Regions from separate parts of the Sphaerisporangium sp. NPDC005288 genome, predicted to be linked through region 2. Evidence: riboswitches for the same ligand, from Rfam matches in the RefSeq annotation. Region 2 holds a riboswitch; the other holds the start of a gene.
What was found. A riboswitch is a leader RNA that binds a small molecule or an ion and turns the genes downstream of it on or off. The one in region 2 is predicted to bind S-adenosylmethionine.

Region 1: it holds a riboswitch for S-adenosylmethionine, as region 2 does, so the genes downstream of both, ABZU32_RS24785 (aminotransferase class V-fold PLP-dependent enzyme) here and thrC (threonine synthase) in region 2, are expected to answer to the same signal.

The regions. Positions count from the first base shown of each region.
Region 1 is NZ_JBEXGT010000027.1:107,660-111,865, forward strand. Features, by position in the region: gene ABZU32_RS24775 (cytochrome P450) at 1-732, opposite strand, end outside; gene ABZU32_RS24780 (TerC family protein) at 863-1,654, opposite strand; SAM riboswitch class IV at 1,819-1,934, shown strand; gene ABZU32_RS24785 (aminotransferase class V-fold PLP-dependent enzyme) at 2,146-3,426, shown strand; gene ABZU32_RS24790 (NADH-quinone oxidoreductase subunit D) at 3,556-4,206, shown strand, end outside.
Region 2 is NZ_JBEXGT010000046.1:54,886-59,091, forward strand. Features, by position in the region: gene ABZU32_RS33260 (MoaD/ThiS family protein) at 392-667, opposite strand; gene thrC (threonine synthase) at 681-1,973, opposite strand; SAM riboswitch class I at 1,988-2,154, opposite strand; gene ABZU32_RS33270 (sigma-70 family RNA polymerase sigma factor) at 2,370-2,936, opposite strand; gene ABZU32_RS33275 (trehalose-6-phosphate synthase) at 3,102-4,206, shown strand, end outside.

The DNA.
Region 1 (4,206 bases), on a different contig from region 2:
CTCGTGCCCCGCGTTGAGCAGCAGGACGCACGTGCCGACGAGCTCGTCCTCGGTGAGCCGATCACCCTCGTCCACCACCTGCGCGAGCGCGCTGATCAGGTCGTCGCCCGGACGGGCTCGGCGCTCGGCGGCCAGCGCGCGCAGATAGGCGGCGAACTCCGACGCCGCGCGCACCGCCGTGTGCTGCGCCTCGACCGACGGCGCGAGCTCGTACATGCCGCACATGCCGGCCGACCACGGGCGCAGCAGGTGCCGGTCGGCCTCGGGGACGCCGAGCATCTCGGCGATCACCGTCACCGGCAGCGGCTCGGCCACCTCGGCGATCAGGTCGCCGCCCCCGCGCTCGACGAAGCCGTCCACCAGCTCCCCGGCGACGCGGCGCACCCTCGGGCGCAGCTCCTCGACCATGCGCGGCGTGAACGCCTTGGAGACCAGCCGGCGCAGCCGGGTGTGCACCGGCGGCTCGACGTCCAGCATCCCGCCGCGGGTCACCCGCCAGAACGGCTCCTGGAAGTCCGGCTCCGGCCGCCTGCCGAACTCCTCGTGCGAGGCGACGTGCAGGTACGAACGGCCGAGCCTGCGGTCGCGCAGCGCCGCGTTGACGTCCTGGTGCCGGGCCACGAGCCACTGGCCGGTCGGCTCGAAGAAGCTGACCGGCCGGCTGTCGCGGAGCTCCCCGTAGGCGTCGTAGGGATGGGCGACGAAGGCCGGATTCCACGGGTCGAAGCGCACGACGTCATGGTAATCGGGATATCCCGCCACGTCTCACCTGGCCGTCCAGGGATGAGCATCGCCACCGGCCAAGGGAGTGGCCGGCGCACCGCCCGGAACAGCCCTCGAGCCGCACGGAGCGCCGCCGGGGTCAGCGGGCTTCGGCGGGCGGCGCCGGGGCGGCGTCGGGCGCGCCGGTCTCCCCGTAGCGCTCGTGCAGTTCCACCGGCCGCTGGGCGCCCGCCTTCTTGCGCGCACGGATGTTGAGCAGCTCGACCACCAGCGAGAACGCCATCGCGAAGTAGATGTAGCCCTTGGAGATGTGCTGATCGAAGCCCTCGGCGATCAGCACGACCCCGATGAGCAGCAGGAACGACAGCGCCAGCATCTTGATGCTGGGGTACTTCTCCACGAACGCGCTGATCGGCCCGGACGCGAACAGCATGATCACCACCGACACGACCACCGCGGCGACCATGACGCCGATCTCGTCGACCATGCCCACGGCCGTGATCACCGAGTCCAGCGAGAAGACCACGTCCAGCAGCATGATCTGGATGATCACCGAGGTGAACGAGGCCGCCACCCGGCCGCCGGAGTGGCCCGAGGCGCCCTCCAGGCTGTCGCCGATCTCGAAGGCGCTCTTGCCGAGCAGGAACAGCCCGCCCAGGATCAGGATCAGATCGCGCCCGGATATGTCGTGCCCGAACACCGTGAACAGCGGCTCGGTCAGCCGCACGACCCACGACAGCGCGAGCAGCAGCGCCAGCCGGCTCACCATCGCCAGCCCCAGGCCGACCTTGCGGGCCAGGTCACGGCGCTCCGGCGGCAGCTTCCCCGCCAGGATGGAGATGAAGATGATGTTGTCGATGCCCAGGACGATCTCCAGGGCGACGAGGGTCAGGAACCCGATCCATATCTCCGGATTGAGCAGCCAGTCCATCGCGCCTCCTCGGGCCGGGCGTCGGTCACGTCACGGCCCCCGTCCCGGGGAGCCCGTCCCCTGTCAACGCGCGAGGGTCGGTCAAAGTTCGCGATTCGTGAAACGTGTCACCCCTGCCTCATGAGGTTGCGGACAGGCGGGGGAGCCGGGTTATAGTCCCGGTAGGTCATGAGTGCCAGCGTCAAGCCCCGGCTCGCTGGCCGGCAACCCTCGCGCTCGCGGCGGGGTGCCCCGGGTGAGGACCAGGTCCGGCACGAGGTGTGCCGGGCAAGCGCGGGCTCCGTCACACCAACGCCGTGACCGGGTCCCATGACCTTAGGAGGCCGGCGTTGACCGCTCTCACCATCCTGCAGAGCTCCTCCCCCGCCGTTCACGGCACCACCCCGCCGCCCCCCGGCACGTCCCCGCTGCCCTCCGGCACGTTCTCGCCGACCTCCGGCACTTTCTCGCCGGCCGCCGATGCTTTCTCGCCGGTCCCCGGCACGTCATCCCTGGTCCCCGGGGCGAGCGCGCGTCCGGACGCGCCCGCCGTGCTCGGCGCCGACCTGGAGGTGCCGGTCAAGGGCGGGCGCCTGCTGCCGTACGCCAACCTGGACTACGCGGCCAGCGCGCCGTGTCTGGCGCCGGTGAGCGCCGCCGTCGCCGCCGCGCTTCCGGCCTACTCCAGCGTGCACCGGGGCGCCGGGTACGCCTCCCAGCTGACCACCGCCCGCTACGAGCAGGCCCGCCACACGGTGCGGGCCTTCGTCGGCGCCCGCCCCGGGGACGCCGTGGTGTTCACCCGCAACACCACGGACGCCTCGAACCTGCTGGCCCGCTGCCTGCCCGGCGGCACCACCGTCGTGGTCTTCGAGACCGAGCACCACGCCTCGCTGCTCCCCTGGCCCGACGCCGTGCGGCTCGCGCCGCCCGCGTTCGCCGGCGAGGCGGTGCGCGCGGCCGACGAGGCCCTCGCGGCCATCGACGGGCCCGCGCTGCTGGTGGTCACCGCGGCCTCCAACGTCACCGGCGAGCTGTGGCCGATCGCGGCGCTCGCGCACATCGCCCACCGGCACGGCGCGCGCATCCTGGTGGACGCCGCCCAGCTCGTCCCGCACCGCCGGCTCAACCTGACCGCGCTCGACCTTGACTACGTGAGCTTCTCCGGGCACAAGCTGTACGCGCCCTTCGGCGCCGGCGCCCTGGTGGGACGGGCCGACTGGCTCGCCGAGGCCGAACCGTACCTGCGGGGCGGCGGCGCCTCCAAGGCCGTCACCGGAGGCGCGGGCCAGGGCGCGCCGCTGTCCACCGAGTGGAGCGCCGACCCCGAGCAGCGGCACGAGGCCGGCACGCCGAACGTCCTGGGCGCCATCGCGCTGGCCGCCGCCTGCGACGCGCTGTCGGCCACCGGCTGGACGCCCCTGGTCAAGCAGGAGGAACGCCTTCTCACGCTGCTGCGCGACGGCATCGCCGCCATCGACGGCGTCCACGAGCTGTCGCTGTGGGGGCCCGGCCACCCGCGCGTCGGCATCGTCTCCTTCGTCGTGGACGGCTGGACGGCGCGCGAGGTCGCCGAGGCGCTGTCCGCCGAGTACGGCATCGGCGTGCGCGACGGGAAGTTCTGCGCCCACCCCTTCGTCCGGCACCTGCTGGACGCCGTGGGCCGCTCCGCCGACGGTGACTGCGCGGACGGCACCACCGGCGCCGTCCGGGCGTCCATCGGCATCGGCACGACCGAGGAGCACGTGCTTCGCCTGGTCGCCGCCCTCTCAGATCTTGTCTCCCGCCGCTGACGTGACAGCATGGGGTTCATGACCGAACCTCGCGGAACTCGCGGAGGTCCCGGAGCCGGCGGCGCCGCCACGGGCGTCGAGCGGGTCGTCGCGGTCGGGACCGGCGCCAAGGAGCTCGCCACCGAGGACATGATCCTCAACATCGGGCCCCAGCACCCCTCGACCCACGGCGTCCTGCGCCTGCGGCTGACCGTGGACGGCGAGCGCATCGCCTCCGCCGAGCCGATCATCGGATACATGCACCGGGGCGCCGAGAAGCTCTTCGAGGTGCGCGACTACCGGCAGATCATCGTGCTGGCCAACCGGCACGACTGGCTCTCGGCGTTCGCCAACGAGCTCGGCGTGGTGCTCGCGGTCGAGCGCATGCTGGGCATGGAGGTCCCGGTGCGGGCGGTGTGGGCCCGCACGCTGCTCGCCGAGCTGAACCGCGTGCTCAACCACCTGATGTTCCTCGGCTCCTATCCGCTGGAGCTCGGCGCGATCACGCCGGTGTTCTACGCCTTCCGCGAGCGCGAGACGTTGCAGGCGGTCATGGAGGAGATCTCCGGCGGGCGCATGCACTACATGTTCAACCGGGTCGGCGGCCTGAAGGAGGACCTGCCGTACGGCTGGCTGGACCGCGTGAGGCGGGCGGTCGCCGAGGTGCGCGGGCGGCTGCCCGACATCGAGCGCCTCATCCACGGCAACGAGATCTTCATCGCGCGCACACGCGGCGTCGGGGTGCTCGACCGCGAGACGATCATGCAGTACGGCGTCAGCGGCCCCATCGCGCGCGCGTCG
Region 2 (4,206 bases):
TCCGACTCCTCTTGCTGGGCTCCGGACCCCGCCCACTCCTCCGCGAGGTCCGTGACCTTCGGAGCCGAGACGCATGCGAACTCCTCGGCTACGTCGATCGTTCTCGACCATACCTGTGGCAAGGGTTGAAGCAACAGAGTCAATCGGGAAACTACTACTTGACGTTCGCTCTCAGCGGCACTCGGCTATTTCCCGCTCGCGTTTAGTTAGTTGACAATTACACTAACGGAGGGCTCGGTAATCACTTCTATTATGATAGTCGTCCCGCTACCGGGCCCCCCTTGCGGACATGGCGACGCCCATGCGTCCAGCTAGGACGCATGGGCGTGATGTGACTGATGGGGCCGGTGAGACTTGAGCACGCCTCACAAAGGCCAGAAGGGCGCGGAGGTCAGCCCCCGGCGACGGCGGGGATCACCGAGATGTTGGTTCCTTCGGGGGTTGCGGTGTCGAGACCGTCGACGAATCGGACGTCCTCTTCTCCGACATACACGTTGACAAAACGGCGGATCTTGCCCGTTTCGTCCAGAATACGGGCCCCGATTCCCGGGAAGTCGGCGTCGAGCTTCTGGAGCACCTCGCGCAGGGTCGCCCCGTCACTGCTCACCTCCGACGCGCCGTCGGTGTAGGTGCGAAGAATCGTCGGAATCCGCACAGAAACGCTCATTTATCGGGCCCTTTCAGGAGTGGTCGGCGACAGCCGTACGAAATGCGTCGAGCGAAGGACGGATGACCGCGGTGGGCCTCGCCTCGGCGGAGACCGCGTCGAGCGTCTTGAGGCCGTCCCCGGTGTTGAGCACCACCGTCTCGGCCTCCGGGTCGAGCAGGCCGTTGGAGACGAGTTTGCGCAGCACGCCGACGGTCACGCCGCCGGCGGTCTCGGCGAAGATGCCCTCGGTGCGCGCCAGCAGCCGGATGGCGTCCACCACCTCGGCGTCGGTGACGTCCTCCACCGCGCCGCCGCTGCGACGGGCGATGTCGAGCACGTACGGGCCGTCGGCCGGGTTGCCGATGGCGAGCGACTTGGCGATGGTGTCGGGCTTGACGGGACGCACGATGTCGTGGCCCGCCTTGAAGGCCGCCGACACCGGCGAACAGCCCTCGGCCTGCGCGCCGAAGACCTTGTATGGGCGGTCCTCGACCAGGCCGAGCTTGATCAGCTCCCGGAACCCCTTGTCGATCTTGGTGAGCTGGGAGCCGGAGGCCACCGGGATGACGATCTGCTCGGGCAGGCGCCAGCCGAGCTGCTCGGCGATCTCGAAGGCCAGCGTCCTGGACCCCTCGGCGTAGTACGGCCGGAGGTTCACGTTGACGAAGCCCCACTTGTCGCCCAGCGGGTCGCCGATGAGCTCGGAGCAGAACCGGTTGACGTCGTCGTAGGTGCCCTCGATGCCGACCAGCCGGCCGCCGTACACCGAGGCCATGACGATCTTGGCCTCTTCGAGGTCGGACGGGATGAACACGCAGGCGTCCAGCCCCGCGCGCGCCGCCGCGGCCGTCACCGCGCCCGCGAGGTTGCCCGTGGAGGAGCACGACAGGGTGTGGAAGCCGAAGTTGCGCGCGGCCTCCAGCGCGATGGCGACGACCCGGTCCTTGAACGAGTGGGTCGGGTTGCCGGAGTCGTCCTTGACATGCAGGCTGCGCAGGCCCAGTTCGCGAGCCAGGTTGTCGGCCTTGACCAGCTTGGTCCAGCCGGGCGCCAGGTTGGGCCGGGAGGCGACGTCGGCGGGAACCGGCAGCAGCCCGCGGTAGCGCCAGATGTTACTCGGACCCGAGGCGATCTGCTCACGGGTCACCGCCGTCCCGGTCTCGCCGGGAGAGCTCCAGGTGTAGGCCACTTCGAGTGGCCCGAAACACTCGGCACAGGCGAAGATCGGTCCCAGGTCGAACCTGGTGCCGCATTCGCGGCACGAAAGAGCGACGGCGGGGCCGAAGTCGAGCGTGGTCGTTGTCTCAGCTGTTGCGAGCGCCATGAAGCGAGGCCTTTCCCTCATCTTCGCCCGGACCACCTTGGTCACAGGCCGGAATTGGCACCTGTCCCGGCCGGTCTCACTGGTCTTTGAGTGCCGCGTCGTTCGGCAGACGCGGATGACCACAGCCGGGAGGGTTGCCGGGGCTTCGCAGGGCCGGTCCCTCCACCCCTCTGGATGAGCAATATGAAGTTGTGATCCCGCTTGTATCACAAGCAGGCCTTAAGAACTGTACCTCGCCCACCGGCGCGGACGGCCGTCCGTCTCATTCTCCGAGACGTGAGAGCACGATGGAAGAAACCGAAGCCGCAGGTGAGCACGTTGCAAGAAGCGTGGCGAGAAGCTCCGTCCCGGAACAGAGCAGGCAGGCAGAGGGCGCGTGACGCACCGCGCGGGCCGCTAGGCGAAGGGCCGGCCGTAGGCGTCGCCGAGCGCCGCCTGGACGTACTTGCGCGCCTGGTGGATGCGCGACTTGGCCGTGCCCAGCGGGATGCCGAGCTGCTCGGCGACCTCGTTGTAGTCGAGCTGGCAGATGTCGCGCAGCACCAGGGCCTGGGCCAGCTCGGGCTTGTCGGCCTCCAGGGACTCCATCGCGTCGAGCAGGTCGAGCCGCGACCCGGCGATGACGCTGACCCTGCGCGGGTCGGCCCGCAGCTCGGGCAGTTCATCGGCCGTCTGCTCGGCCGCACGGCGCTTGAGGGTGCGGTAGGTCGTGCGGGCGCAGTTGGTCGTCACGATGTGCAGCCAGGTGGAGAAGCGGGCCCGCCCCTCGAACCGCCCGATGTTGCGCGCCACGGCCAGCAGGGTGTCCTGGCAGGCCTCCTCGGCGTCCTGGTGGTACGGCAGCAGCCGCGAGCAGTGGCGCAGCACGTCGGCCTCGATGCGGCGCAGGAGCTCGCCCAGCGAACGGTGGTCGCCCGCGGCGGCCGCGCGGGCCAGATCCTCGGTCGTCTCGTCAAGCGCCATGCCCCGAGCTCCTCTCGACCGCCTGCGGCCAGCCCTGACCTGACCGCCAACCCATCTTATTGGGAGCGTTAAATTCAATTAATCTGCGGCCAGGTGCGCGTCACAGCGGAGATGAACCGGCGAGGGACGACCGCCGCAGGGCGGACGAGGAGTGGTGATGGGCGGATGAACACAGTTCTGCTGGCCTCCAACAGGGGGCCCGTGTCGTTCACGCTCGCCGATGACGGCACGCTGACGATGCGCCGCGGTGGGGGCGGCATGGTCTCCGGCCTGTCCGAGGTGGCCAAGGACGCCGAGGTGCTGTGGGTGTGCGCGGCGCTGTCCGACGGCGACCGCAGCGCCGTGCGGCTGGCGTCGGGCGGGCGCCTGGACCAGGCCGGCTACGACACCGGCCCGGTGCGCATGCTGGACATACCGCCCGCGACGTTCCACCGGGCCTACAACGCGGTGGCCAACTCCACGTTGTGGTTCGTCAACCACCTGCTGTACGACACGCCCAACTCGCCGCAGTTCGACATGCGCTTCCGCCGGGAGTGGGAGTCCTACCAGGACTACAACGCCGCGTTCGCACTGGCGCTGGCCGAGGAGGCCGCGCACGGAGCCCGGGCGATGATCCAGGACTACCACCTGACGCTCGCTCCGGCGATGCTGCGGGTGGAGCGCCCTGACCTGCGCATCTCCCACTTCTCGCACACCCCGTGGGCGCCGCCGGAGTACTTCTCGCTGCTGCCCGACGACATCGCGGCCGAGCTGCTGACCGGCATCCTCGGCGCCGACCAGGCCGGCTTCCTGACCGCGCGCTGGGCCTCGGCGTTCATGGACTGCTGCGAGACCCTGCTCGGCGCCCAGGTCGACCGCGTCCAGCGCACGATCACCTACGAGGGACGCACGACCCGCATCGGCGTGCACCCTCTCGGGGTCGACGGTGACGCGCTGTGGGCGCGGGCCCTGGAGCCGGACGTCGAGTCGCACATGCTGGCCCTGCGCGAGCGGGTGGGCGACCGCAAGCTCATCGTGCGCATCGACCGCACCGAGCTGTCCAAGAACATCGTCCGGGGGCTGTCGGCCTACCGGCAGTTCCTCGCCGACCATCCCGAGTGGCACGGCAAGGTCGTGCACCTGGCCTTCGCCTACCCCTCCCGGCACGACCTGCCCGAATACCGCGAGTACACCGCCGCCGTGCAGCGGTGCGCCAAGCAGATCGAGGACGAGTTCGCCGGCGAGGACTGGGACCCGCTGATCCTCAACGTGGACGACGACTACGCCCGCT